Regions from separate parts of the Streptomyces sp. NPDC096323 genome, predicted to be linked through region 4. Evidence: riboswitches for the same ligand, from Rfam matches in the RefSeq annotation. Region 4 holds a riboswitch; each other region holds the start of a gene.

Region 1 (7,506 bases), on a different contig from region 4:
CAGAACCAAACGGCGTGACACTGCAGGGATTTGAGGCATGCGACAGGGCTCCTCGCTACGCGACCGGCATCACTGGGCGGCACGACTCTCGCGGGAACGACAGTGACATGTCAAGAGTTGTTCACCGTCGTCGTGTTTCGAGCATTCGCGAGCATGAGAATGTGGCGGCGAGTCATGAAGGCACCGCGGGCGGATCCCCCGTATGCACCCTTGCGCGGGCCGGAGCTTGCCGTCACCGTGAGGGACGGGCTGTTGACCGACAGATCACCGCCGTACCGTGACGGGAGCCAGTGTGACCGCATTGTCCGTTCTGCCTCATGCCCTGTACGGTGACGGCCCGCACAAGGTGATCGCGGTGCACGGCTGGCTCGCCGACCGTTCCGCGTACGGGCCGCTGCTGCCGGACCTCGACGCCGGGTCGTTCCAGTACGCGGTGGTGGACCTGCGGGGATACGGCGAGGCGAGGGACGTGGCCGGCGCGTACACGACGGCCGAGGGCGCCGCGGACGTGCTCGCGCTGGCCGACCGGCTCGGCTGGGACCGCTTCTCGCTGATCGGGCACTCGATGGGCGGCTCCGTCATTCAGCGCACGCTGGCCGCCGCGCCGCACCGGGTGCGCAGAATCGTCGGGGTGTCGCCGGTTCCCGCTTCGGGTCTGCCCCTGCCGCCCGAGCAGTGGGAGCTCTTCGCCGGGGCTGCGCACAATCCGGACAACCGCCGGGCCATCCTCGACGTCACGACCGGAGGCCGGCGCCCGGCGGCCTGGCTGGACCGCATGGTGCGTCGTTCGGTCGAGTGCAGCGACGCCAAGGCGTTCCGCGCCTGGCTGGATTCCTGGGCCGGGGAGGACTTCCACGACCGGATCGAGGGTTCGCCGGTGCCGGCCCTGGCAGTGGTGGGGGCGCTGGACCCGGCCCTCTCCGCCGATCTGCAGCGCGCCACCTGGTTGCGCTGGTTCCCGCGCGCCGAGCTGGTGGAGCTCGCCTCGTGCGGCCACTACGCGATGGACGAGGCGCCGCTCGACGTGATCCGGGTGGTCGAGGACTTCCTGCGGGCGGACGCGGAGGGTGGCGGGGCGGCGGCGTGAGCGGGCCCACCCCGCCGGAGCCCGTACCGGATGTCTTCGACCCGCGGCAGTACGCGCTCGGCATCCCGCACGACCGCTACCGCCTGCTGCGCGACCATTACCCGGTCGCGTGGCAGGAGGAGCCGGAGGTGCTGGGCTGGCCTGCGGGCCCCGGCTTCTGGGCGGTCACCCGGCACCAGGACGCCGTCCGCGTGCTGAAGGACTCGTCCACGTACTCCTCGTTCCTCGGCGCCACCCAGATCCGCGATCCGGACCCCGACGACCTGCCGTTCATCCGCCGCATGATGCTCAACCAGGACCCGCCGCACCACCGGCGGCTGCGGACGCTCGTCAGCCGCGCCTTCACGCCGAAACGCGTGGACCGTTTCGAGACGGTCGTACGCGAACGGGCGCACGCCCTGCTCGCCCGAGCGGTCGCCGAGGCACGCGCGGGCGACGGCACCTGCGACCTCGTCACCCAGGTCACCGACGACTACTCCCTGCTCAACCTCGCCGATCTGCTCGGCGTACCGGACACCGACCGCGCCCTCCTGCTGCACTGGACCCGGCGCGTCATCGGCTACCAGGACCCGGACGAGGCGGGGACGCCGGCGCTCGGCCCGGACGGCAAGCCGGTCAACCCGCGCTCCCCGGCGTCCCTGCGCGATATGTTCGCCTACGCGCACGCCCTGGTGGCACACAAACGCGAGCGCCCCGCCGACGATGTGATGACGGCCCTCGCCACCGACCCCGAACTGTCCGAAGCCGAACTGGAGATGTTCTTCTTCCTGCTTGTCGTGGCGGGAAACGACACGGTACGCAGCGCGGCCCCCGGCGGCCTGCGCCTGCTGGCCGAGCACCCACAAGCGTACGACCGGCTGAGCGACGGCGCGGTGGGATTCTCCACGGCCGTGGACGAACTCCTCCGCCGCCACCCGCCGGTCCTGACCTTCCGCCGCACCGCCTCCCAGGACACCGGCCTGGCGGGCACTCGCATCCGCAGGGGCGACAAGGTGGTCGTCTTCCACGCCTCCGCCAACCACGACGAGCGCGTCTTCCCCGACCCGTTCGCCCTGGACCTCGCCCGCTCCCCGAATCCGCACCTCTCGTTCGGTGACGGCCCGCACGTCTGCCTGGGCGCGCACTTCGCACGCCTCCAGTTGCGCGTGCTGTACGAGGAGACGTGCCGCGTACTCCCGCCCGGGTCGCTCCGGCCCGCGGCGCCGCCACGCCGCCTGGTGTCCAACTTCATCAACGGACTCAAGTCGCTGCCTGTGCGGATGGGATAGCACCGGCCAGGGGTGAGCGGCGCCCGGCGCGCCGGGTCGGCGGGCGCTTGCGGCGGGGCGGCGGGCACGGCAGGGTTCCGGGTGTGGCCACCTTGCTGATCGTGCATCACACGCCCTCGCCGAACTGTCAGGCACTGCTCGAAGCCGTCGTCTCCGGCGCGACGACGGACGAGATCGAAGGAGTCCGGGTCGTGCGGCGGGCGGCGCTGGCCGCGACGGTGTCCGACGTGCTCGCCGCCGACGGCGTTCTGCTCGGGACCCCGGCGAACCTCGGCTACATGTCCGGCGCCCTCAAGCACTTCTTCGACCAGATCTACTACCCCTGCCTGGACGCGACGCGCGGCCGCCCCTTCGGGTACTACGTGCACGGCGGGAACGACATCACCGGGGCCGTGCGGGCCATCGAGTCGGTCACGACGGGGCTGGGATGGCGCCGCGCGGCGGACGCCGTGACGGTCACGGGAGAACCCGCCAAGGGCGACATCGAGGCGTGCTGGGAGTTGGGGGCGACCGTCGCCGCCGGCCTGGCGGACTGACCGGCCCGGATCGGCACGGGTGTCATCGTCCTTCCCCAGTACGGGACTTGTAAAGATTCCCGCCAGGCGGAACAGCCGGTGCGCCGGCGTTGTTGTGGAGCACGACAGGATGAGCAAGACCATGATCCACCGGGCATTGCGCGGCGCGCCCGTCGCGCGTAGCGTTCGGGCAGGTCATGAGGTCAGCGTCAAGCCCTGGCTCGCTGACCGGCAACCCTCCCGCGCGGCGGGGTGCTCCAGGTGACGACCAGGCGGGGCCCGGCCGGGTTCCGCAAGCGCGAGGCCCCCGGGCCACGCCGAGCCGGAAGAGCGGAGGCGAGGGTCATGCCATCGGTGTCCCGCACGCTCGTCAGGGTGCTCGCTCCCCGGCCCCGCGTCCACCTCTACTCCCGGCCGCACATCGACCTCCAGCGCGTGGCCGGCGCGCTCTGTTGTTCCTGATCCGTTCCCGCGACGCCGAACCTTTCGAAGAGGCCCGGCGCTCACCCACGGTCGATCAGGAAGGCACCCCGTCGTGTCCGCATCAGCATCCCCGCACCCTTCCCCGTCCTCCCCGCTGCACCTCGCCGTCGCACTCGACGGCACGGGCTGGCACCCCGCCGCCTGGCGCGAACCGGAGGCCCGCCCCGGAGAACTGCTCACCGCCGCGTACTGGACCGACACCATCACCGAAGCCGAACGCGGCCTGCTCGACTTCGTGACGATCGAGGACGCATTCGGCCTCCAGTCCTCGCGCTTCACCGAGCCCGACGGCCGCACCGACCAGGAGCGCGGGCGCCTCGACGCGGTGCTCATCGCCGCCCGGGTGGCCCCGCTGACCCAGCACATCGGGCTCGTTCCCACCGTGGTCACCACGCACACCGAGCCGTTCCACCTCTCCAAGGCGATCGCCACCCTCGACTACGTGAGCACCGGCCGGGCCGGTCTGCGCATCCAGGTGTCGGCCCGGCAGCACGAAGCCGCCCACTTCGGGCGCCGTACGTTCCCGCACTTCGGCGTCGACGAGCTGGACACCCCGGCCGTACAGGCGCTGACCACCGAACTCTTCGAGGAGGCGGGCGACTACGTCGAGGCGGTACGGCGCCTCTGGGACAGCTGGGAGGACGGAGCGGAGATCCGGGACGCGGCCACGGGCCGCTTCATCGACCGCGAGAAACTGCACTACATCGACTTCGAGGGCCGGCATTTCAGCGTCAAGGGTCCCTCGATCACACCCCGGCCCCCGCAGGGCCAGCCGGTCGTCAGCGCCCTCGCGCACCGAAGGGTGCCCTTCCAACTGGTGGCCCGCTCGGCCGACATCGGATACGTCACCCCGCACGATGCCGAACAGGCCCGCGACATCGTCGACGAGATCCGCACCGAACAGGCGGCGGGCGGACGCGCGGCGGAACCCCTCCACATCTTCGGGGACCTCGTGGTCTTCCTCGACGACGACCCCGCGGTCGCCACGGCCCGCCGGGACCGTCTCGACGGCCTCGCCGGAGATCCGTACACCAGTGACGCGAAGGTCTTCACCGGGACGCCCGCGCAACTGGCGGACCTTCTTCTGCAATGGCAGCGGTCCGGGCTCTCCGGATTCCGGCTGCGCCCCGCAGTGACCGGCCACGACCTCCCGGCGATCACCCGCCGGCTGGTCCCCGAACTGCAGCGCCGAGGCGCCTTCCGGACCGCCTACGAGGCCGACACCCTGCGCGGGCTGCTCGGACTCGCCCGCCCCGCCAACCGCTACGCCACCGTCTGAGCCGGAGGGAACACCGATATGAGCACCAGCAACGGCACCGGCCGCAGCACCGGCAAGCCGCTCAAGCAGATCCATCTCGCCGCCCACTTCCCCGGCGTCAACAACACCACCGTATGGAGCGACCCCGCGGCCGGCAGCCACGTCGAGTTCAGCTCGTTCGCTCACTTCGCCCGCACCGCCGAGCGCGCCAAATTCGACTTCCTCTTCCTTGCCGAGGGGCTCCGCCTGCGCGAACAGGGCGGCGAAATCTACGACTTGGACGTCGTGGGCCGCCCCGACACCTTCACCGTCCTGTCCGCCCTCGCCGCCGTCACCGAACGCCTCGGCCTCACGGGAACGATCAACTCCACGTTCAACGAGCCCTATGAGGTGGCCCGCCAGTTCGCCAGCCTCGATCACCTCTCGGGCGGACGCGCGGCGTGGAACGTCGTCACCTCGTGGGACGCCTTCACGGGCGAGAACTTCCGCCGCGGCGGATTCCTGCCGCAGGAGGAGCGGTACTCCCGGGCCAAGGAGTTCCTCGCCACGGCCAACGAGCTGTTCGACTCCTGGCGCGGCGACGAAATAGTCGCCGACCAGCGGACAGGCACCTTCCTCCGGGACGCGAGGGCCGGATCCTTCGTGCACAAGGGGCAGCACTTCGACATCGAGGGGCAGTTCAACGTCCCGCGCAGCCCGCAGGGCCGCCCGGTGATCTTCCAGGCCGGAGACTCCGACGAAGGACGCGAGTTCGCGGCGGAGGGCGCCGACGCGATCTTCAGCCGCTACAGTACGCTCAAGGAGGGCCAGGCCTTCTACACGGACGTCAAGGGCCGCCTCGCCCGCCACGGCCGCACCCACGACCAGTTGCTGATCCTGCCCGCCGCGACCTTCGTCCTCGGCGAAACGGACGCCGAGGCGCAGGAACTGGCCCGCGAGGTCCGCAGGCAGCAGGTCAGCGGCGCCACCGCGATCAAGCACCTCGAGTTCGTCTGGAACCGCGACCTCTCCTCGTACGACCCCGAGGGCCCGCTGCCCGACATCGATCCGGACCTCGGCGAACACACCATCGCCCGCGGCCGGGCGCAGGTGCGCATGTACCGTGACCCGCTGGCCACCGCCCGGGAATGGCGGGAGCTCGCGGCCGCGAAGAACTGGTCGATCCGCGATCTGGTCATCGAGACCGGCAGCCGCCAGTCCTTCGTCGGCTCACCGGACACCGTCGCGTCGACCATCGACCACTTCGTCCAGGCCGACGCCGCCGACGGCTTCATCCTCGTCCCGCACATCACCCCCAAAGGCCTCGACGTCTTCGCCGACACGGTGGTTCCGCTCCTGCAGGAGCGCGGCGTGTTCCGTACGGACTACGAGGGCACGACGCTCCGCGACCACCTGGGCCTGAGCCACCCCGACGGGGCCGGGGCGGTCGAGCGCGCGGCCTCCTGACAGCCGGTCCTCTCGGCAGGCTTCGGCCGCACATGGGCCGGAGCTCCGGCAGGGCCGCATCGAGGCCGCCCGGGCCGCGCTCATCCGCATGCTCGACGACACGGGCCCGGACGCACGCCGCCTCCGGGAGCTGAGCCGTGCGCTGGAGGACATCGGCGACCACGCGCAGGCGGCCCGCACCCGTTTCAACCTGCTCTCGCTCCATGACACGGCATCGGACCGGGCCTCGGAGGCGTACGTCCTGGCCCGCCGCGAGCGCCGCAAGGGCGACCTCGCGGCGGCCGGCCGGGCTCCGGAGCGGGCCCGGACGGCCGTCGGCCTCGGAAGTCCGGCGCCCGATGCGGACGTGGCGGGAAGGCACCGACGCGGGCTCGGCCGGCTGATCACCGAAGAGCACCTGGAGCTGACACTCGCCACCGCCGGAGTGGGCGACGCGGACCTCGCGCGCGCGAGGTCCGCGTACGCGAGGATCCTGCTGGACACGATGGGCAAGGAATCCGCCAGGGCACTCAGCGCGCTGTCCACCCAAGCGAAACGGGCCGTGGCCGGGGTGTGAGCGACCGGGCACGACTCCCCCTGTGCTCAGGCCCGCGGCCCGCCCACGCCGGGCGCTCCCGCCCGCAGTCCGTCCATCACGAGGTCCAGCAGCCGGGCGGCCCTCGGCTGCCAGTCGCTGTGCGGGTCGAGCTGCCAGAGGCCGGCGATGGCGAGCTGGAAGTCGTCGGGGGTCACCCCGGGGCGGATGGTGCCCGCCTCCTCGTTCGCCTGCAGCAGGAGGGTGATGCCGCGGGTCACCGGGCCGTGGCCCAGCTGGGCCAGGCTGCCGTTGCACGCGGTCGTACGGAGGGCGACGGCCAGGCCGGCCTTGGCCATGGCGTACTGCGCCAGGCGGTCCATCCACTCGCGCAGCGCCCGGTCGGGGGTGCGGGTTCTGAGCAGCTGGGCCGCGGTGTCGGCGACCTGCTGCATCTCGTAGCGGTAGACCTCCAGGACGAGGGCCTCACGGTTGGGGAAGTTGCGGTAGAACGTGCCCTGGCCGACGCCGGCCTTCTTCGCGATCGCGCTCACCGGGGCGTCCGCCGACCGCGTCAGTTCCACGAGTGCGACGGCCAGGATGCGCTCGCGGTTGCGTTGGGCGTCCGGACGCTGGGGCGTGCTCTTCTCCTCGTCCACGCCTCCTCCTTCCGGAAACACGGCCGCGACGGTCCTGGAACACGGCAACGGCGGCGCCGAAACGCAACCTCGACAGTCTTGCTAAGCGGACAGCTGTCCGTTAGGTTCGACAGATAAGCGGACGGTTGTCCGCTTCCCCCATCCTAACGGTAGATCCGGCCCTTGCGGCCGACCCGTGTCCCGGCCGCCCGCCCCACGCATAACGCCCTCCCTCCGGGTACGGCTGCCGGGATCGTCTCGTTCGACGCGCATAAGCAATGCGAAAGAAGGCTGATC
Region 2 (7,506 bases), on a different contig from region 4:
GTCGGCTGGGGAACCGTCGTCATCGTTGTGTCCTCTTATCTCGAGCCGTGAGCTGCCGGACAAGGATCTCGCGGTGCGCCGTCGAACAGCGGATGTCCTCCCGTCACCCTACGGCCTCGGCGCTTCCCGCCGGCACGGCGAGGCGGTCTGTCCCGTTCCCTCCGCTTGCGCCATGCTCTGTTCATGATCGATCGGCGGGCTGCGGCCGGCAGAATCCTGCGGGCGGCCACTTCGGGCGGGCCGCCGGTGACGTACGCCGTCATCACCCTGTGCTGCGTGGTCTTCGTGATCAGCCCACTGTCGGGGTTCAACCCGGTGTACGGCACGGCGGACGCCCTGCTCGCCGCCCAGGCCGGGTACTTCGAACGCTGGGGCGTGATCCCGAGCGAGCTCTGGGACGGCTCGGCGCACGCCGTGCTCACCCCGCTCACCGCGCTGTTCGTCCACGGCAGCTGGCTGCATCTGCTCGGCAACATACTGTTCCTGTACGTGTTCGGGGCGATGGCCGAGGAGCGCATGGGCCACACCGAGTTCGCGTTCTTCTACGTCGGCTGCGGCTATCTCGCCCTGCTCGCCTACGCCGCCGCGCACTCCACCTCGGACCAGACGCTCGTCGGCGCCTCGGGGGCGATCTCGGCGGTGCTGGGCGCCTTCCTCTATCTCTTCCCCCGGGCCCGGGTCACCAGCCTGTTCCCGTTCCTGCTGTTCCTGCCGCTGCGCTTCCCCGCGTGGATCGTGCTGGTCTTCTGGTTCGTCCTGCAGTGGCTGGCGGCCGAGGGCGCGGGCAGCGGACCGGGGGTGGCCTACCTCGCCCATGTGGCCGGCTTCGCGACCGGGTTTCTCTACGCGTGGGGGCGCTACCGGCGTGGGACTAGAGTGAAGTCTCCAGCAGCGGCCACCGAGGGAGAAAGCCAGCCGTGATCACCGCGATCGTGCTCATCAAAACCAGCGTGGACCGGATTCCCGAGATCGCCGAGGCCATCGCCGCGCTGGACAGCGTCAGCGAGGTCTTCTCGGTCACCGGTACCTACGACCTGATCGCCATGGTCCGGGTGTCCAAGCACGACGACCTCGCCGATGTCATCCCCGGCCGGATCAGCAAGATCCCCGGCGTCGAGGGAACGGACACGCACGTGGCGTTCCGTACGTACTCGCAGCACGACCTCGAAGCGGCCTTCGCCATCGGCCTGGACGCCTAGGGCCTCTCGTTTGGATCATGCCGGGCTCGCGGGGTCCGGCCTGATCCAAACGAAAGACCTAGTCCGAACACGTTCGGCCGGGTACGGACAGCTGTCCGTACCCGGCCGAACGTGCTCCCCGGCCTCAGACCTGGGTGGCCGTGCCCCGGTCCGGGACGCAACGGCCGTCCTCGGTGCGGTACTTCCACTGGGCGCCCTCGCTGACCAGCTCCCGGACCGCCCGCAGGAAGCGCTCGACGTGCTCGTCCGGCGTACCGGCGCCGAAGCTGACGCGGATGGCGTTGAGCGACTTCTCGCCCGGCTCCGCCTCCGGCGCGCCGCACTCGCCGACGTCCCGCGCGTCGCTGCCGAGCAGGGTGCGCACCAGGGGGTGGGCGCAGAACAGCCCGTCGCGGACCCCGATGCCGTACTCGGCCGAGAGCGCGGCGGCGAAGTGGGAGCTGTTCCAGCCCTCCACCACGAAGGAGATGACGCCGACCCGCGGGGCGTCGTCGCCGAACAGCGAGAGCACCTTGACGGCGGGGACCTCGGCGAGTCCGGCGCGGACCTGGGAGACGAGCCGCTGTTCCCGGGCGACCAGGCTGTCGAATCCGGCCTCGGTGAGCGCCTTGCAGGCGGAGGCGATGGAGTAGACGCCGATGACGTTGGGCGAACCGGCCTCGTGGCGGGCGGCGGTGGTGTGCCACTGGACGTCCACCCCGCCGTCGGCGCGCCGGGCGACCTGGCGGGAGGCGCCGCCACCGGCCAGGTACGGCTCGGCGTCGCGCAGCCAGTCGGAGCGGCCGGCGAGGACGCCCGAGCCGAACGGGGCGTACAGCTTGTGCCCGGAGAACGCGACCCAGTCGACGTCCAGCCCGGCGATGTCGACGGGGTGGTGCGGGGCGAGCTGCGCGGCGTCCAGCACGATCCGGGCGCCGTGGGCGTGCGCGGCGGCGGCGAGCTCCCTGACCGGCCACAGCTCACCGGTGACGTTGGAGGCGCCGGTCACGCAGACCAGTGCGGGACCGTAGGGATCGCGGTCGGCGAGCGCGCGCTCCAGGGTCTCGACCGCCTGGGCCGGGGTGCGCGGGGCGTTCAGGTACGTCACCCGGGCGTCGCGCCAGGGCAGCAGCGAGGCGTGGTGCTCGGTCTCGAAGACGAACACCTGGCAGTCGGCGGGGAGGGCGGCCGCGAGCAGGTTGAGCGAGTCGGTGGTGGACCGGGTGAAGATCACCTGGTCCTCGGCGCGGCAGCCGAGGAACTCCGCGACGGTCTCGCGGCTGCTCTCGAAGAGGTCCGTGGAGAGCTGCGAGAGGTAGCCGGCGCCCCGGTGGACGCTGCCGTAGTACGGCGCGTACGCGGCCACGTCGTCCCACACCCGCTGGAGCGCCGGGGCGCTGGCGGCGTAGTCGAGCGCGGCGTAGGTGACCTCACCGCCGGTGACGAGCGGAACCGTCACATCCGCACCCAGAACCGGCAGCGGGGCACAAAGCGACTGGTCGGTGGCAGCACTGAGGACAGACATGGCGAACTCCCGTAACAGGCAGGCGAATTCCGCGCGCCTGCGGATACGCGGCAGCACGGAGAAGAGAAAAAGGGTGCGCGGAGAAGGGCCGAAAAGCCCTATCGCATTCGCGTGCTCACAAGAGGCTCCCTGAGGACCAGGACCCCACGGGTGGACATCTGATGATGTCGAGGGGTCCGCGCTTGCCGCAGACCTCGCTGCCTGCGGCCTGGTCTTCACCCGGGGCACCCCGCCACGGACGGAGGGTTGCCGGACAGCGGGCCGGGGCCGTAGTCGCTGTCACTCATGACCTGCGCAGTATCTTGCCATACGTACCCGAACGCGCAAGGCGCAGTCCATGATCTGGACTGCGCCCCGCCTCACATCCGTGCGCCCCGCCTCAGGCGTTGCTGGCCCTGACCCAGCGCTCCAGCGCCCGGCCCGCCGCGCCCGAGTCGATGGAATCGGCGGCCTTGGCGATCCCCGCGGTGAGCTGCTCGGCGAGTGTGCCCTCCCCCGGGTCCAGCGCGACGAGCGCCGCCGCCGAGTTGAGCAGGACGGCGTCCCGTACGGGCCCCGTCTCCCCTGCGAGCAGCCGGCGGGCCACATCCGCGTTGTACGAGGCGTCGGCGCCGCGCAGCGCCTCGACCGGCACCAGGTCCAGGCCGACGGACCGCGGGTCGAAGGTCTCCTCGCGCACCGTGCCGTTCCTGGCGATCCAGACGCGGGAGGTCGCGGTGGTGGTCAGCTCGTCCAGGCCGTCGTCGCCCCGGAAGACGAGCGCGGAGTTGCCGCGTTCGGCGAGGACGCCCGCGACGATGGGCGCCATCCGCAGGTCGGCGACGCCGATCGCCTGCGCGCGCACCTTGGCCGGATTGGTGAGCGGGCCGAGGATGTTGAACGTGGTCGGCGCGCCGAGCTCCGCCCTGGCCTTCGCCGCATGCCGCAGGGCGGGGTGGAACTTCACGGCGAAGCAGAACGTGATGCCCGCCTCCTCGGCGACCTCGACGACGCGCTGTGGCGGCAGTTCGAGGTTGACGCCGAGCTTGCCGAGCACGTCGGAGGAGCCGCTGGCCGACGACGAGGCGCGGTTGCCGTGCTTGACGACCTTGGCGCCGGTCCCCGCGACGACGATCGCCGACATGGTGGAGATGTTGACCGTCTTGGCCATGTCGCCGCCGGTGCCCACGATGTCGACGGTGCGGCCGGGCACATGGATGGTCGTGGCGTGCTCGTACATCGCACGGACCAGACCGGAGACCTCCGTGACGGTCTCGCCCTTGGCACGCAGCGCCACCGCGAAGCCGGCGATCTGCACATCGGTCGCCTCGCCGCTCATGATGCGGTCCATCGCCCAGGCGGTGTCGTCCTCGGTCAGGTCCTGGCCACGCAGCAGGGGGGTCAGCACGCCGGGCCAGGTACGAGCCGCCACGCTGTCGCCGCCGTCCGGGGTCACAACGTTCATGGTCCGCTCCTGGGTCCACAGCCGATAAAGGGATGGGACCACCCTATCGAGGCCCGGGGACAGCGAAGAGCCCCGTCCATCGAATGGACGGGGCTCCTGCTGTGGCGATCAGTTCAGGTGATCAGTGGTGGCCGTGGCCGCTGGTGATCTCCTTGTACTCCTCGGCGGTGGGCTTGGCGATCTGGTTGTTCTCGCCGTAGTACGCCTTGCTGAGCCTGGCCCGCAGCTTCTGCAGCGACGACACCTTGCGCTCGACACCGTTCTCGTCGACCGTCGGGCCGATCTCGACCGGCTTGTACTGCTCGTGCGCGGTGAGCGTGTGCAGCTGCTCCGGTCCGAGCGGCTCGTGGACCTCGACGAACTCACCGTGCGGCAGGCGCTTGATGAGGCCGGACTCACGTCCGTGCAGCACCTTGTCCTTGTCGCGGCGCTGGAGGCCGAGACAGATCCGCCGGGTGACGATGAACGCCAGGACGGGTCCGACGAAGAAGGCGATGCGGACGAACCAGCTGATCGAGTTGAGCGACAGGTGGAAGTGCGTCGCCCAGATGTCGTTGCCGCCGCCGATCAGCATGACCATGTAGATCGTCACCCAGGCGACGCCGAGCGCCGTGCGGGTCGGGGCGTTGCGCGGCTTGTCCAGGATGTGGTGCTCGCGCTTGTCCCCGGTGATCCAGGACTCGATGAACGGGTACAGCGCCAGCGCGGCGAGGATCACGCCGAACAGGACCAGCGGGATGAGGACGCCCAGGACCAGCGTGTGGCCCCAGAGGTTGATTTCCCATCCGGGCATCACACGGACGAAGCCTTCGGCGAAGCCCATGTACCAGTCCGGCTGGGCGCCCGTGGACACCTGGTCGGGACGGTACGGGCCGATGGCCCAGATCGGGTTGATCGAGGCGATGGCCGCGATGATCGCGATGAAGCCGAAGACCAGGAAGAAGAACCCGCCGGCCTTGGCCATGTACACCGGCAGCAGGGGCATGCCGACGACGTTCTTGTTCGTCTTGCCCGGACCCGCGAACTGCGTGTGCTTGTGGTAGAAGACCAGGATGAGGTGGCCGACCACGAGCCCGAGCATGATGCCGGGCAGCAGCAGGATGTGGATCGAGTAGAACCTCGCGACGATGTCGCCGCCGGGGAACTCCCCGCCGAACAGGAACATCGAGATGTACGTACCGACGACGGGCATCGACAGGATCGCGCCCTGGGTGAAGCGCACACCCGTACCGGACAGCAGGTCGTCCGGGAGCGAGTAGCCGGTGAAGCCGGTGAACATGCCGAGGACGAACAGCAGGAAGCCGAACAGCCAGTTGATCTCGCGCGGCTTGCGGTACGCACCGGTGAAGAACACCCGGAACATGTGCACGAACATGCCGGCGAGGAAGATGACCGCTGCCCAGTGGTGGATCTGCCGGACCAGCAGACCACCGCGGACGTCGAAGCTGATGTCGAGCGTCGACGCGTAGGCCTCGGACATCCGGATGCCCTGCATGGGCTCGTACGGGCCGTGGTAAATGACCTCGTTCATGCTCGGGTGGAAGAACAGCGTCAGGTACACACCCGTGAGGATGATGATGATGAAGCTGTAGAGGCAGATCTCACCGAGCATGAAGGACCAGTGGTCCGGGAAGATCTTGCGCATGTTGGACTTGGCGAGGGAGTAGATCCCCAGCCGCCCGTCCGCCCAGTCGGCCACCCGCTCACCGGCGGGCGCCTTGCGGTTCGTATCGGTCGCAGTACTCATCCGCGCTCCCAGAATGCAGGACCGACGGGCTCTTCGAAGTCACCGAGCGCCTCGAGGTTGCCCTCGCTGTTCACGCCGATCCGCAGCTGCGGAAGCGCGTGACCGGCCGGACCGAAGATGACGCGGGCGCCGTCGGAGAGGTCGAAGGTGGACTGGTGGCACGGGCAGAGCACGTGGTGCGTCTGCTGCTCGTACAGGCTGATCGGGCAGCCGACGTGGGTGCAGATCTTCGAGAAGGCCACGATTCCCTCGTGGGCCCACTCGCGCTCGCGCTTGTCCTTGATGTTGTCCGGCTCGATGCGGATGATCATCAGCGCGGCCTTGGCGATCTGCGTCTGGAAGTCGTGCGCGTCCTCCTCCAGGCCCTCGGGCATGGCGAAGGTGAGCGAACCGACGACGACGTCCTCGGGGCGCAGCGGCTCCATGGTGTTCATGTTGACGAGCTGCTTGCCCTTGGCCCACAGGGTCTTGCGGAGCTTCTTCTCCGGCAGCGGACCCAGGTCGCGCAGCAGCATGACTCCGGAGAGCGGCACCAGGGCCAGCGCGCCGAACATGGTGTTGCGGATCAGCTTGCGCCGTCCGAGCACCGACTCCTCGGCGCCTGCCTTGAAGTCGGCGAGAACCTTCGCCTTGACCTCGGGCGGGGCCTCGATGGCATGCCGGTCGTCGGCGACCTCCACGTCGGACATCAGGGTGCGCGCCCAGTGGACGGCGCCCGCGCCGATCAGGAAGAGCGCCAGGCCCAGGGTCAGCCCCAGGGAGAAGTTCAGCGCGCTGACATGACCGAACGGGAAGATGTAGACGATCTTGTCGACCGGGAAGATGACGTAGGAGGCGATGAAGCCCACCGTCGCCAGCATGGACAACAGGAACATGGACGCGACCGCGCGCTCGGACCGGTTCGCGGCCCGCTCGTCGATGTCCTGGATGCGCGGCCTGTGGGCCGGCAGTCCCGGGTCGGCGAACGGGTCGTGCGCCTGGTCCACCGCGTCGTGCGCGGGGGCCTGCTCTGCGGGCAGGTTCTCTTCTGGAATCTCTTGGCTACTCATGACTTCTTGGCCTTAGCGGTGTGGGCCGCGACCCAGACGGCAACTGCGATCAGACCACCCAGTCCGAAGATCCAGCCGAACAGACCCTCGCTGACGGGACCGAGGCCGCCGAGGCTGAGACCGCCGGGGGACTCGGCTTCGGAGCCGTTCACGGTCTTGACGTACGCGATGATGTCCCGCTTCTGCTGCTCGGGCATCGTCGAGTCGGGGAAGGACGGCATGCTCTGCGGGCCGGTCTGCATGGCCTCGTAGATGTGCTTCGGGCTCACGCCTTCGAGGCTGGGGGCGTACTTGCCGTTCGTCAGGGCACCGCCCTCACCCGTGAAGTTGTGACACTGGGCGCAGTTGGTACGGAACAGGTCACCACCCTTGGCGATGTCCGCACCCTCGGGGCTGACCTGGCTCTTGGTGGGGACGATCGGGCCGGCGCCGAGCGACGCGACGTACGCCGCGAGCTGGTCGATCTCGGCCTGGGTGTAGATGACCTTCTTCTTCGGGACCTGGGCGCCCGGCTGCTGGGCCGGCATGCGTCCGGTGCCGACCTGGAAGTCCACGGCGGCGGA
Region 3 (7,506 bases), on a different contig from region 4:
CCCACCGCCTGAGCCATCGTCACCCCGCTCAGGCCCGTCGTCAGCAGGGCGGCTCCCGGCGTCGACCACGCGGTCACGACGGGCGCCCGGAAGCGGAGCGACAGCCCGATGCAGGTGCAGGCCAGACCGACACCCAGTGCGAGCATCCAGGACGAGATCTCGCGCGCGTCCGCCCCCGCGGCCCGCGCGGCCGTGAAGACCAGCGCCGCCGAACTGGTGACGCCGACCATGACGGCGATCAGTCCGGCCACCACGGCCGAGAGCGGGGCGGCCGAGCGTATGCGGGCGATCGCGAACATGAGGGAGCCACTTCCTGTGCTGCTGTGAGAGGGCCGATGTCCCGGTGTCCCGGCACGCCCGGCGTTCCATATACGGAACGTTCTGTATGTGGAACACTAGAGAAGCGGGCCGACGCCCGTCAACCAGGAATGCGGAGCGGGTGCGGAGCCGATGGGGCTGAACGAGGACGTGGGACGCAGGCTACGAACGCTGCGGAGCGAGCGGGGCCTGTCCCTGTCCGAGCTGGCCCGGCGCTCCCGCGTGGGCAAGGGGACGCTCTCGGAGCTGGAGAGCGGGACGCGCAATCCCACCCTGGAGACGTTGTACGCCCTCGCCACCGCGCTCGGCCTTCCGCTCAGCGCCGTACTCGGCGACCCGCCGTCGGCGGGCCGCTGGGGGCAGGCACTTCCCGGCGTCTCGGGGAGCGCCGTCACCGCCGTTCTTCTGGAGCGGTACGAGGACGGGCCCGCGGTCACCGACGTGTTCCGCATCAGCATCGGGGCGGGGACCGTACAGGAGTCGCAGGGGCATGTCCCCGGTACGCGGGAGAGCCTGATGGTGCTGACCGGCACCGCCGTCGTCGGACCGCCGGACGACACCAGTACGGCCGTCCCCGGCGTCTGTGCGCACTGGAAGGCCGACGCGCCCCACGTCTACAGCGCGCCCGACGGGGATGTGCAGGGCATCCTCTTCGTCCGCTATCCGTCGGTGGGAGAGCCCGCGGGCGGTGCCGGTCGGGGAACCGCCCGCGACGGCGGCTGAGCGCGGGGGGTCACGCCGCGGCGGACGCCACCTCGTTCGCGCACCGGAAGGCGGGATGGCCGCCGAGTCGGCGGACGTACTCCTGGAGCCGGGGGTACGGGCACAGGGAGTCGGCCGGACCCGGCTGGACGAGCGCCACCCACAGGTCCACGTCGGCGGCCGTCAGCTCCGCACCCACCGCATAGGGATGCAGGGAGAGCCGGCGCTCCATGACATCGAGCGCCGCCGATCGCTCCGAGGGCGCGGCGGAAGAAGTGACATTGCGGTCCAGCAGCTCACGCAGGGCTTCGATGTCCGCGGCGAGCGCCGGCGGGTGCAGCGCGGAAGGGCAGGCATCGTCGTGTCCGGACAGCGGACCCGCGAGGTCGCGGAGGATGCCGGGGGTGTGGTTGCTGACGATGCGGCCGCTCCAGCGGTCGCGCAGAGCGGGAGCCGTCAGAGGTCCGTCGTAGTGGTGCACCGTGGCCTCGTACGCGCTGCGCAGTGAGGCGAAGGCCTCGGGTGCCCCGGCCGGGTGGGTCAGGAGCGTCGTGGTGACCGAGTCCCGCAGGCCGAGAAGGCCGACAGTGATGGAGATGCGCAGCGAGCGCGGACAACCCGCCGACAGGAACAGCTCATAGCGGTGCGGTGCCGGATAGAAGCCGCCGCCGAGACCGACGCCGATCCGGCTGCGCAGGCGGGGGGACGGAACACCCGACGAGGGGCGCAGGCCTGCCGCGCGTGAAGCGGCGGCTGAGGAAACGGGTCCGCGCTGTGGCGGGTTGCCCGCACTGGAACCGCGCGATGCTGTCTCGGGCATGACTCTCCCTATGGGATTACCTGCGGGAAGGACGAAGCCACCACCGCCGTGTGGGCGGGGGTATGCGGAGCGACTGCGCTTGCGTACCGGGCCGGACCGAGCGGACCCGGCCGGCCCCGGCGCGAGCGCGCCGGGACGAAGGGCCCGGCCGGTCCGGCCAGGACAGGTCCGGCGTCGGCTAGTAGGCGCTGGAGACGCGCAGCAGATCGATGTGCAGGCGCCTCGTCAAGCCGTTCCTCGGCAAATCCCCACCGGTCCCGCCATCAGGGCTCGCGAGACGCGAGACCACGCTTGTCCTGTTGCACCAACAGAACCCGGTCGTCACCCGGGGCACCCCATCGCGGTGGAAGGGTTGCCTGTCAGCGGGCCGGGGCCGATAACCGCACGAGCGGGAGATCCCGCACGGGCAGCGCTGACAATCGTGACCGTCCACGTCAGTTTCGACGCGCCGGGATGCGCCGTCAAGAAGGCGGGGCGAGCCGTCTCACCTGGTGGTCGGCTCAGCCCGCACCCAGGAGATTGACCAGGCGGATGTAGCGCACCCAGTCCCAGTGCGGCCCCGGGTCCGTGTGGTCCGTGCCGGGGACCTGAGCATGGCCCAGGATGTGCGCGCGGTCCTTGGGGATGCCGTAGCGGTCGCACACCGACGCGGTCAGCAACGCCGACTGCTCGTACAGGGCGTTGGTGAAGTAGGCGGGCTGGTCCACATAGCCCTCGTGCTCGATTCCGATGCTGCGCGTGTTGTAGTCCCAGTTCCCCGCGTGCCAGGCGATGTTCTTCTCCCGCACGCACTGGTCGATGTAGCCGTCCGACGAGCGCACCACATAGTGCGCGGACACCTGTTTCGCCGGATTCTGGAAGATCGCCACGGCGTCCGAGAACGTCTCCTGCGTGACATGGATGATCACGAACTGCACCGGATAGGCCGAAGGGCGGGTCGACACCGTGTAGTTGGACGTCGAGGCCGGCACCCAGTGGGCCGCCGGATAGTCCGTCTCGCCGGCCGTCGCCGCGGTGGCGCGGACGGAGGCGGGAAGCAGGGCACCCGCGGCCGTCGCCGTGACGCCCTGAAGGATCCTTCTGCGGTCCATGCGTTACTCCTGGGTGTGGGGGGAGGGACAACCGCTTTGGCTGACCGGTCAGTTGGGCGCTCTGACCTCCTGGGCCCCCGGGTCGTCGTCCAGATGGATCCTGCCCATCCGGGCCACCCGCTCCGGATGTCTGCGCAGCAGCACCGCCAGGACGACGATCCCGGTCACCATCCAGATGCCGACGACGGGACCCGCGTACGAGACGGGGGCGCTGAGTTCGGAGACGAAGTCGAACACGGGGATACCGGCGGCCGTCAGCAGCGCCGGTACGAACGCCGCGATGCCCAGCACCGGGAACACGAGGTGCAGAACCGGGTTGAACGCGTCCCGGCGCCGCCGCAGGAAATAGCCGGCGCAGGCCAGGTTCACCACGATGTACACGCCGATGATCACCGTCACGATCACGGTGGCCAGCAGAACGAAGGCCGTCACGGGGTCGTACGCGAATCCCAGGCCGAGCGCCGCGCCCACCGCGATCACGAACTGCGCGGCGACCCCGGTGACGGGGGAGCGGCGGCGCGGATGGAGCCGTGCGAACGCCCGGGGAAACACTCCGGTGCGGCCGAGCGCGTACGCCGTGCGGGTCGACACGTTCGCGCACGCGTTCGCGTTGGCCACGGTCGAGTTGACGACGGCGAGGAAGAGCAGCACCCAGAACAGGCCGAACGACGCGCGGGCCACGCCCTCCCAGGAGGCTGCTCCCGAGGTGCCGAAGCCCGCCAACCGGTCCGGCCCGAAATACACGGATATGGCGTACGTGGTGAGGACGTACACCAGGCCGATGGACAGCGCGGCGCCCAGCACCGCACGCCTCATGGTGCGACGCGGGTTCTTCGTCTCCTCGGCGAGAGGCGCCGCCGCCTCGAACCCCGCGAAGGCCAGCACGGTGTAGACGGAACCGGCGAAGATGCCGCTGATGCCGTCGAAGCCCTCGGCCGTGTGGGAGGGGCCGAACACCGACAGGGTGTTGTCGGCCCCCGCCTGCCCGATCAGCAGCACGGCGAAGGCGACGAACACCAGCACCTCGAAGACGCCGAGCACGGTGCCGAACCGGGCGGAGGCCCGGACGCCGAAGTAGCCGGCCAGCGCGATGATCACCGCGCCCAGGAGCGACCACGGCCACCAGAGGTCCGCAGGGTAGGACGCCCACTCCTGATGGAGGGTGCCCGCGGTCGTGAATCCGAGCTGAAGCAGCAGCAGCGCGGGCACCAGCGCCTCGACGAACACGTATCCCCACCCGACGAGAAAGCCCACCGTCGGATGCAGCCCCTGCGCCGAGTACGTGGCGACCGACCCGGCCGCGGGCAGATGACGGGCCAGCTCCGCCACGCACGAGGCGGTGAACAGACAGGCCACCAGCGCCACGAGCACCGACAACGGCAGGCTGCCGCCCGCGAACGCGGCCCCGGCGGGGATGGAAGCGGCGATGGCGGCCGCCGGAGCCATCGCCGTGACGCTCTGGAACAGGACCTCGCGCAGCCCGATGGCATCGCGCAGAAGCCCGTGACCCGATTCCCCCGACATCCCGTGACTCCCTCTTGTCCGGTGACCGGAATCCGACGTCCGATGTACGGCCGAGCAGCGTGCGCGCCCCACCGTACGGGCGTCGCGCGGGTGACGGAAGACGGCAGAAGCCCGAAATCGCAGCGGGCGAGGGGGAGTTGGTGGTGGCAGGTGCGCCTTCGGGGCCGCCGGACGGCCCGTCGGTTCGTCAGTGCGTCAGCGGGCGCGGGAGCTTCAGCAGTGTCACGGACGTCTTGATGCCGGAGTCGACCAGCCGGCCGTCCGCGTCGAAGGCGCTTGCCCCGTCGGTCATGCCGAAGTCGTTGTCGTTGATGAGGGCGAGCGTGTCCGGGCCCGTCACCGCCACGCCTTCGATCTTCCCGGGCACGCCCGGGACCGTACCCAGGTCGACGACGAGACGCTTGCGCAGGACCGGTACACCCGCGGCCGCAGGGTCCGCCAGTTCCTCGTACGAGGGCGAGGCTGCCGGGACGTCCCAGCGCGAGCCCAGGATGCCGGCGCCGCGGGGGAGCGTGACGCGGTGCAGACGGGCCGCCCGGTCGGTGCGCTCCTCGATCAGGAGGTCGTTGCCGCCGATCGCGACGACCGAGGAGATCTTCAGCTCGGACGTGTCGTCCTCACCCGGGTCCACGACCCCCACGGCGTCGAAGCGGTACGCGTACTCCGCCGTGACCGCACGCTTCTTCGGGGAGAAGCGCAGCAGCCGCACGTTGCGCGAAGCCTCGCCCGCGTCCTTGTCGGGCAGCGCGAGCGGGCTCTGGACGGCGAGCACCAGATCGCCGCCCGGCAGCAGTGCCAGGCCCTCGAAGCCGCGGTTGACCTTCCGGTGGAGCAGAACGCCGGGCAGCGCCTCGACCACGGGGTAGTCCGCGCCCGCGAGGTCCAGGCCCTCGGGGACGTAACGGGCCAGCACCCGGCCGCCTGCCGAGACGTGTACCAGCGACGGGCCGTACTCGTCGACCAGCCAGAACGAGCCGTCCGCGCTCCGGACGATCCCTTCCGTGTCCAGCCCGTTCGGGTCGTACGGGAGCCGTGTCCTCGCGTCGTACGAGTAGGGGGCCTCGTCGCGGTCCGCCTGGTTCGGCAGGCCGGTGACGGGAGCACCGGAACGCGTGGTCAGCGGGAGGGAGCGCAGCACCTCGACGTGCTTGCCGCTCACCCGGACCTTCACGATCGCCGGGTCGAAGCCGGGGACGGGGAAGGTACGCCGCTTGGTGCCGTCGACCTTGATCTGACCGTTCGGGCCCCGGTCCGTGACCGTCCAGAACTCGCCCTTGCGGCCGGCCGGGTAGATGTCGCTGCCGATGCCCCCGAGCATCACGCCGCGGTCGTCGTCGACGGTCCCGGGCAGCAGCCCGTTGCTGAAGCCCGCCAGCGGTACGTCCCCGAGCAGGGCGCTCGCGGTGACCCGCGCGGTGCCCTCGGGGCGGTGCTGCCGGTCCTGCGCGCCGGTGGCGGTGCCTGCGGCACACACCGTGCCGAGCAGGGCGAGCGGCAGCCCGACGGCAAGAGATCGACGGACGACACGCGGGGACATGGGGCCTCCTGAGGAGCGAATGACCTGACCGGCGTCACGTTCCGCCGTGCTCCTCAACGGCCGGTGACATCGAGTTGAACTGCCGGGCGGAAGGGGGTGGCGGGCTGGGAACTGAGGCGTTGTGTCAGGAACGACGGCCGGCAGGGGCGGTGTGCCCTGCCGGCCGCCGGTGAGCTGCTGTCAGACGTCCGCGGGGACCGCCGCGTCCGCCCAGGCCGCCGCCGGATCCTCGTCGCACGGCCCCGCCGGGGCCCAGCGGCCGTTCTCCTTGCGGTACGGATACCAGCGCCCGTCCCGCCCGTAGCGCAGCTGGGCGGTGCCGTCCGCCGAGGTCCAGCGGTTGCGCTCGGACCGCAGCCGGGGCGCCTCGTCCTCCTCCCACGCCCCGGCGAGCCGCGTCCTGGCCCGGGCCATCGCGGCGGCGTCCGGCGTCCACTCCTCGTCGAGCACGGCGAGCGCTGCGGCACCGCCGTACTGCCAGGCGCGCACCGCGGCCGGGAGACCGGCGGGCCGACGGCCCGAGCCGGCCGCCAGCCGGTTGGCGATCCACGGCTCGGGGCGCGCCTCGGCTGCCAGCCGTACCGCGTCCTGCCCGGGCGTCAGCCCTGCCGGGACGGGCTGCTGTCCGTGACCGGGCGACAGCGCCTGAGCCAGCATCAGGTGCGCCCGGGCCGCGCTGTCCGCGGCCAGCATCTCCAGGGCCGCGGGGTCCAGGCCCGGTCCGGGGCCGGTCTCCGTGTCCAGGGAGGGCGCCGGTCCCGGGCCGTCGGGGAGGGCCGGGACCGGGGGCAGCGGCGGGAGGATGCCGGCAGCCGCGTAGGCCTCCGCCGCCGGAATCCCGCGCACGGCCCGGTCACCCGTCTCCCCGGCGGGCTCGTCCGCGGTGTCCGACGGCGCCCGACCCGCGGCCCTGGCGGCGATCCGGACCTGGAGTTCGTCCAGCAGCCGCCGCTCCCCGCGGCCCCGCATCAGCAGCAGGACGAACGGATCCTGGTCCAGCAGGCGGGCCACCTGGTAGCAGAGGGCGGCGGTGTGCGGGCAGTGGTCCCACGCCTCGCAGCCGCACTCGGGGTCGAGGTCGCCGATGCCCGGCAGCAGGTCCACACCGGCCGCCGCCGCGTCCTCGACCAGGTGCGGCGGCATCTCCCGGTCGAGCAGGGCCGCGATGTGTCCGGCCCGCTCCACGGCCACGTCCAGGAAGCGGTCCCACTCTCCCTCGGTCAGCTCCTGGAGCAGTACGTCGCTGCGGTACCCGCTCTCCTCACGGTCACGGACCACCGCGGTGATCCGGCCCGGCCGCACGGACACCGCGCCGACCCGGCCCTCACGCGCGAACCGGCGGCCCTTCTTCAGCTGCTGTCCGTCCAGCGCGGTGTCCTCCAGGGCCTTCAGCCACGCCAGGCCCCACCAGGACTCCGCGAAGCGGCGGCCCTTCGCCGGAGGCAGGGCGGCGAACGTGCGCTCCTGCCCGGGCGCCGTCTCGTCGGGCCCCTCCCTGTCGGACCGGTCGCCGA
Region 4 (7,506 bases):
CTTCGATCGCCGTGATCACCGGCCGCCCGGCCGGCGTCGCGGTCCGCTACGGCGGCTTCGCCGGGGTCGAGGGGCTGGACCGGCTCGTCGTCCTCGGCCACTACGGCGCCGAGCGCTGGGACGCCGTCTCCGGCACCGTCCAGGCCCCCGACCCGCACCCCGGCGTCGCCGCCGCGCGGGCCGAACTCCCCGGCGTGCTCGACAGGTTCGACTCCTGGCACGGGACCTGGATAGAGGAGAAGGGGCAGGCGCTCGCCGTCCACACCCGCCGCGCCGCCGACCCGCAGGCCGCCTTCGACGCACTGCGTGGCCCCTTGGGCGACCTCGCCGCCCGCCACGGGCTGATCGTCGAACCGGGCCGCCTCGTTCTGGAGTTGCGGCCCCCCGGCATGGACAAGGGCGTCGCCCTCACCCGGTACGTGCACGAGACCGGCGCCGCGTCCGTGCTGTACGCGGGCGACGACCTGGGCGACCTCGCCGCGTACGCCGCCGTCGACAAACTCCGCACCGAGGGCCCCGACGGCACCCCCGGCCTGCTGGTCTGCAGCGGCGCGGAGGTACCCGAACTGGCCGAGCGCGCCGACCTGTCGCTGCCCGGCCCGGGGGCCGTCGTCGCGTTCCTGTCAGCCCTGGCGCAGCGCCTCTAGCTGGTCCAGGAACCACTGCTGCGGCGGCAGCGCGGTGGCCGCCGCGGCCAGCCGCTCCGTGCGGGCCGCCCGCTCGTCGTCCGCCATCGTCAGCGCCTCGTGGAGGGCGGCGGCGGTGGCGGACACGTCGTACGGGTTCACCGTGATCGCGTCGGCGCCCAGCTCCTCGTACGCCCCCGCCTCCCGCGACAGCACCAGCGCGCAGCCGGCGTCGGAGACGACCGGGACCTCCTTGGCGACCAGGTTCATCCCGTCCCGGATCGGGTTGACGAGCGCCACGTCCGCCAGCCGGTACGCCGCCAGCGAGCGGGCGAAGTCGTCCTTGACGTGGAGGACGACCGGGGTCCAGTCCGCCGTCCCGTACGCCTTGTTGATCTCATCGGCGACGCGCTGCACCTCGGCCGTGTACTCCCGGTAGACCGCCAGGTCCTGCCGCGAGGGGTAGGCGAACGCGATGTGGGCGACGCGCCCGCGCCATTCGGGCCGCTCGTCGAGCAGGGCGCGGTAGGCGTGCAGGCCGCGGACGATGTTCTTGGAGAGTTCCGTACGGTCCACCCGCACGATGGCCTTCCGGCCGGGGCCCACCTGCTCCCGCAGCGCCGCCATCCGCTCGTCCACATCCGGCTCATGGGCGCGGCGGCGCAGGAAGTCCGCGTCGGCGCCGAGGCCGTGCACCCCGATCCTCGTGCGGCCGGTGCCGCCGAGGATCTCCGTACAGCAGCCGATGAACGCGTCCGCCCAGCGGCGGGTCAGGAAGGCCGCGCGGTCGGCGCCGAGGATGCCGTGGAGCAGCTGTTCGGCGATGTCGTCGGGCAACAGCCGGAAGTAGTCGACGGGCGCCCACGGGGTGTGGGAGAAGTGGCCGATCCTGAGGTCCGGGCGGAGCTCGCGGAGTATGCCGGGCACCAGCGACAGGTGGTAGTCCTGCACGAGGACCGCCGCGCCCTCGCCCGCCTCCTCGGCGAGCGCCTCGGCGAAGGCCCGGTTGTACGTCTCGAAGGAGGCCCACTGCCGGCGGAACTCCGCGTCGAAGACGGGTTCGACGGGCGTCTGGTAGAGCAGGTGGTGCACGAACCACAGCACCGAGTTGGCGATGCCGTTGTACGCGTCGGCGTGCACCCGCGCGTCGATGTCGAGCATCCGGACGCCCGGCTCTCCGACCCCGCGCCGCACCGCCTCCCGGTCGCCGTCCCCGAGGGCGGCGCAGACCCACATCTTGTCGTCCACGGCGCTCAGACCGGAGACGAGTCCGCCCCCGCCGCGCTTGGCGTCGAGGGAGCCGTCCTCGCGCAGCGCGTACGAGACGGGGCCGCGGTTGGACGCGACGAGTACCTGGGCAGCGGGCTGAGGTGTGTGGGCGTGCTCGGAGACCATGGGCGGAATCTAGCCCGATCACGAACCGCCCAAACGTGCGAAGTCAGACCGTTTCAGGCCGCGCGGCGTGAAACGTACTCCTCGATCTCGCACATCGGCGGCCGCTCCTCGGTGTCCACCGGATAGGTGTGCGCGACGAAACCGTGCTCGCCGCGCTCGAACTGGGTGATCGACGGACGGACCAGAGGTCCGCGAGTCAGGCGGAGTTGGGCGGTCCGGTAGATCGTGGCCGCCATCCGGCCGAGCGCCTGGCCGTCCTGGTGACGGTGCTTCCTGACGCCGACGTCCACCTGGGCGAGTGCGTCCAGACCGACCGTGTGCAGGGAGTCGACGAGCAGGCCCAGCTCCACTCCGTAACCGACCGGGAACGGCAGGCGCTCCAGCAGCGAGCGGCGCACGGCGTACTCGCCGCCGAGCGGCTGGACGAAACCGGCCAGCTGGGGCCAGTGCAGATTGAGCAGCGGGCGTGCCACCATTTCGGTGACCCGGCCGCCCTGAGCAGTGGTTCCGCCGAGCGGGCGGTCGTACATCGCCTTGACGAACTGGACCGAGGGGTCGGTCAGCAGCGGGCCCACGGTGCCGGAGACGAAGTCCGCCGAGAAGTCCTTCAGGTCCGCGTCGATGAAGCAGACGATGTCCCCGCTGGTCACCAGGAGTGACCGCCACAGCACCTCGCCCTTGCCGGGGACGGCCGGTATGCGGGGCAGGATCGCGTCCCGGTGGACCACCCGGGCCCCCGCCCGGCGGGCGACCTCTCCGGTGGCGTCCGTGGAACCGGAATCGATGACCACGAGCTCGTCGACCAGCTGCACCTTCTCCATGAGCTCACGCCGGATCGTGGTGACGATGTCCCCGACCGTCTCCGCCTCGTTCAGCGCGGGCAGCACCACGCTCACGCGCGTGCCGTGCGCCTCGTTCCTGGCGTCCAGCAGACGGTCCAGCGGACGGTCGTCGGCGGACCAGGAACGCCTGGTCAGCCAGCGTTCGACCTCTTCGAGCACGGTCGGTACTCCCTGCATGTGATCCATCTCGCGGTACGGACGGCTATCTCAACAGTCCGGTGCTTCGGTTACAGTCTGAACAACGCGGACGACCCTCGCATGCCGGGGTCCGCCCGCCGATAAACGCCTGGATCCATGGTCCAGTGCCATAGCGCTCATCCAGAGGGACAGAGGGAACGGCCCGTTGAAGTCCCGGCAACCCTCCCGCCGACCGCGAGGTCAGGTGGGGAAGGTGCCAATTCCGTCTCGTGACGAAACGCGTCGCGAGGAAGATGAGGAGAAAGGGCCTCGCCATCATGGCTGTTGAGACTGTTGCAGCACACACTGAATCTTCTGTGGACCTCGGTCCCGCCGCGGCACTTTCCTGCCGCGAATGCGGAGAGCGGTTCGCACTCGGCCCCATTTTCGCCTGCGCGTCCTGTTTCGGGCCGCTCGAAGTGGCGTACGACCTGCCGAGCGGCTCCCCGGACGAGCTGAAGAAGCGCATCGAGGCAGGACCCGACAACATCTGGCGTTACGCGCCGCTGCTGCCGGTCCCCTCCGACGTCGCCGACAAGCCCAACCTCAACCCCGGCTTCACCAAGCTGGTCAAGGCCGACAACCTCGCCCGCGAGCTGGGCGTCACCGGCGCTCTGTACGTCAAGGACGACTCCGGGAATCCGACGCACTCCTTCAAGGACCGTGTCGTCGCGATCGCCGTCGAGGCCGCCCGTGCCTTCGGATTCACCACCCTTTCCTGCTCCTCCACCGGCAACCTCGCCGGCGCCGTCGGTGCCGCCGCCGCCCGGGCCGGACTGCGCAGTTGCGTGTTCATCCCGCACGACCTGGAGCAGGGCAAGGTCGTCATGGCCGCGGTGTACGGCGGTGAGCTGGTCGGCATCGAGGGCAACTACGACGACGTCAACCGCTTCTGCTCCGAGCTCATCGGCGACCCGCTCGGCGAGGGCTGGGGCTTCGTCAACGTCAACCTGCGCCCGTACTACGGCGAAGGCTCCAAGACCCTCGCGTACGAGATCTGCGAGCAGCTCGGCTGGCGGCTGCCCGACCAGATCGTCATCCCGGTCGCGTCCGGCTCGCAGCTCACGAAGATCGAAAAGGGCCTCCAGGAACTGATCAAGCTGGGCCTGGTCGAGGACAAGCCGTACAAGATCTTCGGCGCCCAGGCCGAGGGCTGCTCCCCGGTCTCCGCGGCCTTCAAGGCCGGTCACGACGTCGTCCGGCCCCAGAAGCCGAACACGATCGCCAAGTCCCTGGCGATCGGCAATCCGGCCGACGGCCCGTACGTCCTGGACATCGCCCGCCGCACCGGCGGCGCAGTCGAGGACGTCAACGACGAGCAGGTCGTCGACGCGATCAAGCTGCTGGCGCGCACCGAGGGCATCTTCGCCGAGACGGCCGGTGGGGTGACGGTCGGCGTGACGAAGAAGCTGATCGACGCCGGCGTGCTCGACCCGACGCTCACCACCGTCGTCCTGAACACCGGTGACGGCCTCAAGACGCTGGAAGCCGTGGCCGCCACCGCCCAGGCGAGCGCCACGATCCGCCCGAGCCTGGAGTCCTTCCGCGCCGCCGGCCTCGCCAACAGCTGACCACCCGACACCAGGAAGGGCACCCACCATGAGCGTCAAGGTCCGTATCCCCACCATCCTTCGCGCCTACACGGGCGGCCAGGCCGAGGTCCCGGCCGAGGGCGCGACCCTCTCCCAGGTCATCGAGTCCCTGGAGAAGGACCACCCGGGCATCGCCGCCCGCGTCCTGGACGACCAGGGCAAGCTGCGGCGCTTCGTGAACGTGTACGTCAACGACGACGACGTGCGCTTCGAGGGCGGCCTTGACACGGTCACGCCGGACGGTGCCGGCATCTCGATCATCCCGGCCGTCGCCGGCGGCTGCTGAGCCGCGGGCGTAGGCCCTCTCAGGGCCGGCCCGACTTCACCGTGTCACCGGAGTTGCCCCCTCTGCGAGAGAAGCGGAGGGGGCAATTCTGCATGGTTGAGCGCGGTAGAGTGTGGGAAGCCCCCTCCGCTGCCCGTGCCGCCCGCATATGAGAATGCGCCTGGCCACGACTAGAAGCAGCCAAAGTGCCCGAGCTCCTTGCGCCATAAGTCGCCTTTGCCTGGCCCGACTTGCCCAGGAATCCCCTCACTTCCCCGCATTCGGGCGATCGGTGCTGCTCAGAATTCTCGTCCGATTGACCTGTTGCAGAGGGCAGTTGGGCAGATACATTCGGCCGCGGTCGACGCGTTCCGGCGCTACGAGCCCTCTCCTGTCGGAGGGTGAGTTCTGACCCGGGCCCGCGAAGTGCGGTCCTGTGCAAGGGCCAGTAATAGGGGAGTTAGGCATGGCTCAGGGCACCGTCAAGTGGTTCAACGCGGAGAAGGGGTACGGCTTCATCGCGGTCGACGGTGGTGCGGATGTTTTCGTCCACTACAGCGCGATCCAGATGGACGGATACCGCACCCTCGAAGAGGGTCAGCGAGTTGAATTCGAGATCTCGCAGGGCCAGAAGGGGCCCCAGGCCGACATGGTCAAGCTCGCCGTCGGCTGAGCCCGGCCAGCCGTCGCGCAACCGGCCGACGTCACTACTCACGCACGAAGGGTCCGTACCCCAGGGGTACGGACCCTTCGCGCGTCCCAGGAGGCTCGTGAGTCTCCCCCGGCCGCTGTCCACACTCCGAGGGGGACGCTTGCACTCTCGGGGGTCGAGTGCTAATTATTGGCTTAGCACTCTCTGGGTGAGAGTGACAGAAACTTGGACCGGGCCGGTGAGGCCCGCAGGTCTCCGGGGCAAGGAACCGGCAGACACGCAGGCCGTCCGTCGCGGGCGCCTCTCGGTCCGGAGAATCCACCCCTGTCCGGGAGGACCACTTCATATGGCCAAGATCATCGCCTTCGACGAGGAGGCCCGGCGCGGTCTTGAGCGCGGCATGAACCAGCTCGCCGACGCCGTCAAGGTCACCCTCGGCCCCAAGGGCCGCAACGTCGTCCTTGAGAAGAAGTGGGGCGCCCCCACGATCACCAACGATGGTGTTTCCATCGCCAAGGAGATCGAGCTGGAGGACCCGTACGAGAAGATCGGTGCGGAGCTCGTCAAGGAGGTCGCCAAGAAGACGGACGACGTCGCCGGCGACGGTACGACCACCGCCACCGTTCTCGCTCAGGCGCTCGTCCGCGAGGGCCTTCGCAACGTGGCCGCCGGTGCCAACCCGATGGCTCTCAAGCGGGGCATCGAGAAGGCCGTCGAGGCCGTCTCCGCCGCCCTCCTGGAGCAGGCCAAGGACGTGGAGACCAAGGAGCAGATCGCTTCGACGGCCTCCATCTCCGCCGCTGACACCCAGATCGGCGAGCTCATCGCCGAGGCCATGGACAAGGTCGGCAAGGAAGGCGTCATCACCGTCGAGGAGTCCCAGACCTTCGGTCTGGAGCTCGAGCTCACGGAGGGCATGCGCTTCGACAAGGGCTACATCTCGGCGTACTTCGCCACGGACATGGAGCGCATGGAGTCGTCCCTGGACGACCCGTACATCCTGATCGTGAACTCGAAGATCAGCAACGTGAAGGACCTCCTTCCGCTGCTCGAGAAGGTCATGCAGTCCGGCAAGCCGCTGCTGATCATCGCCGAGGACGTCGAGGGCGAGGCCCTGTCGACCCTGGTCGTCAACAAGATCCGTGGCACCTTCAAGTCCGTCGCCGTCAAGGCCCCGGGCTTCGGTGACCGCCGCAAGGCCATGCTCGGCGACATCGCCATCCTCACCGGTGGCACCGTCATCTCCGAAGAGGTCGGCCTCAAGCTGGAGAACGCCGGTCTCGACCTGCTCGGCCGCGCCCGCAAGGTCGTCATCACCAAGGACGAGACGACGATCGTCGACGGCGCCGGTGACAGCGACCAGGTCCAGGGCCGCGTCAACCAGATCCGTGCCGAGATCGAGAACTCCGACTCGGACTACGACCGCGAGAAGCTCCAGGAGCGCCTCGCGAAGCTGGCCGGCGGCGTGGCCGTCATCAAGGCCGGTGCCGCGACCGAGGTCGAGCTCAAGGAGCGCAAGCACCGCATCGAGGACGCGGTGCGCAACGCCAAGGCCGCTGTCGAGGAGGGCATCGTCGCCGGTGGTGGCGTGGCTCTGCTCCAGGCCTCGGCCGTCTTCGAGAAGCTCGAGCTCTCGGGTGACGAGGCGACCGGCGCCAACGCCGTCAGGCTGGCGCTGGAGGCCCCGCTCAAGCAGATCGCCGTCAACGGTGGTCTCGAGGGTGGCGTCGTCGTCGAGAAGGTGCGCAACCTGCCGATCGGTCACGGCCTCAACGCCGCGACCGGCGAGTACGTCGACATGATCGCCGAGGGCATTATCGACCCGGCGAAGGTCACGCGCTCCGCCCTGCAGAACGCCGCGTCCATCGCCGCGCTCTTCCTCACCACCGAGGCCGTCATCGCCGACAAGCCGGAGAAGGCCGCTGCCGGCGGCGCTCCGGGCGGCATGCCGGGCGGT

What was found. Region 4 has a riboswitch for S-adenosylmethionine ahead of thrC (threonine synthase). Riboswitches for the same ligand answer to the same signal wherever they lie in the genome.
Region 1: another riboswitch for S-adenosylmethionine. It lies ahead of ABTX18_RS01325 (putative leader peptide); the one in region 4 lies ahead of thrC (threonine synthase).
Region 2: another riboswitch for S-adenosylmethionine. It lies ahead of ABTX18_RS07740 (aminotransferase class V-fold PLP-dependent enzyme); the one in region 4 lies ahead of thrC (threonine synthase).
Region 3: another riboswitch for S-adenosylmethionine. It lies ahead of ABTX18_RS00905 (glutathione S-transferase family protein); the one in region 4 lies ahead of thrC (threonine synthase).

Annotation. Positions count from the first base shown of each region.
Region 1 covers NZ_JBEOSI010000001.1:312,240-319,745, reverse strand. The annotation lists gene ABTX18_RS01345 (Gfo/Idh/MocA family protein) at 1-39, opposite strand, end outside; gene ABTX18_RS01340 (alpha/beta fold hydrolase) at 293-1,087, shown strand; gene ABTX18_RS01335 (cytochrome P450) at 1,084-2,355, shown strand; gene ABTX18_RS01330 (flavodoxin family protein) at 2,439-2,891, shown strand; SAM riboswitch class IV at 3,064-3,175, shown strand; gene ABTX18_RS01325 (putative leader peptide) at 3,216-3,332, shown strand; gene ABTX18_RS01320 (LLM class flavin-dependent oxidoreductase) at 3,406-4,632, shown strand; gene ABTX18_RS01315 (NtaA/DmoA family FMN-dependent monooxygenase) at 4,651-6,057, shown strand; gene ABTX18_RS01310 (hypothetical protein) at 6,146-6,613, shown strand; gene ABTX18_RS01305 (TetR/AcrR family transcriptional regulator) at 6,640-7,230, opposite strand.
Region 2 covers NZ_JBEOSI010000002.1:833,389-840,894, reverse strand. The annotation lists gene ABTX18_RS07755 (hypothetical protein) at 1-23, opposite strand, end outside; gene ABTX18_RS07750 (rhomboid family intramembrane serine protease) at 184-921, shown strand; gene ABTX18_RS07745 (Lrp/AsnC family transcriptional regulator) at 918-1,199, shown strand; gene ABTX18_RS07740 (aminotransferase class V-fold PLP-dependent enzyme) at 1,324-2,703, opposite strand; SAM riboswitch class IV at 2,877-2,994, opposite strand; gene trpD (anthranilate phosphoribosyltransferase) at 3,083-4,147, opposite strand; gene qcrB (cytochrome bc1 complex cytochrome b subunit) at 4,269-5,894, opposite strand; gene qcrA (cytochrome bc1 complex Rieske iron-sulfur subunit) at 5,891-6,943, opposite strand; gene qcrC (cytochrome bc1 complex diheme cytochrome c subunit) at 6,940-7,506, opposite strand, start outside.
Region 3 covers NZ_JBEOSI010000001.1:214,077-221,582, reverse strand. The annotation lists gene ABTX18_RS00915 (benzoate/H(+) symporter BenE family transporter) at 1-299, opposite strand, end outside; gene ABTX18_RS00910 (helix-turn-helix domain-containing protein) at 451-1,041, shown strand; gene ABTX18_RS00905 (glutathione S-transferase family protein) at 1,052-1,840, opposite strand; SAM riboswitch class IV at 2,123-2,267, opposite strand; gene ABTX18_RS00900 (N-acetylmuramoyl-L-alanine amidase) at 2,341-2,931, opposite strand; gene ABTX18_RS00895 (APC family permease) at 2,980-4,455, opposite strand; gene ABTX18_RS00890 (esterase-like activity of phytase family protein) at 4,643-5,992, opposite strand; gene ABTX18_RS00885 (SWIM zinc finger family protein) at 6,173-7,506, opposite strand, start outside.
Region 4 covers NZ_JBEOSI010000011.1:209,617-217,122, forward strand. The annotation lists gene otsB (trehalose-phosphatase) at 1-647, shown strand, start outside; gene ABTX18_RS29135 (alpha,alpha-trehalose-phosphate synthase (UDP-forming)) at 624-2,021, opposite strand; gene ABTX18_RS29140 (glucosyl-3-phosphoglycerate synthase) at 2,075-3,022, opposite strand; SAM riboswitch class I at 3,175-3,301, shown strand; gene thrC (threonine synthase) at 3,319-4,611, shown strand; gene ABTX18_RS29150 (MoaD/ThiS family protein) at 4,640-4,918, shown strand; gene ABTX18_RS29155 (cold-shock protein) at 5,364-5,570, shown strand; gene groL (chaperonin GroEL) at 5,896-7,506, shown strand, end outside.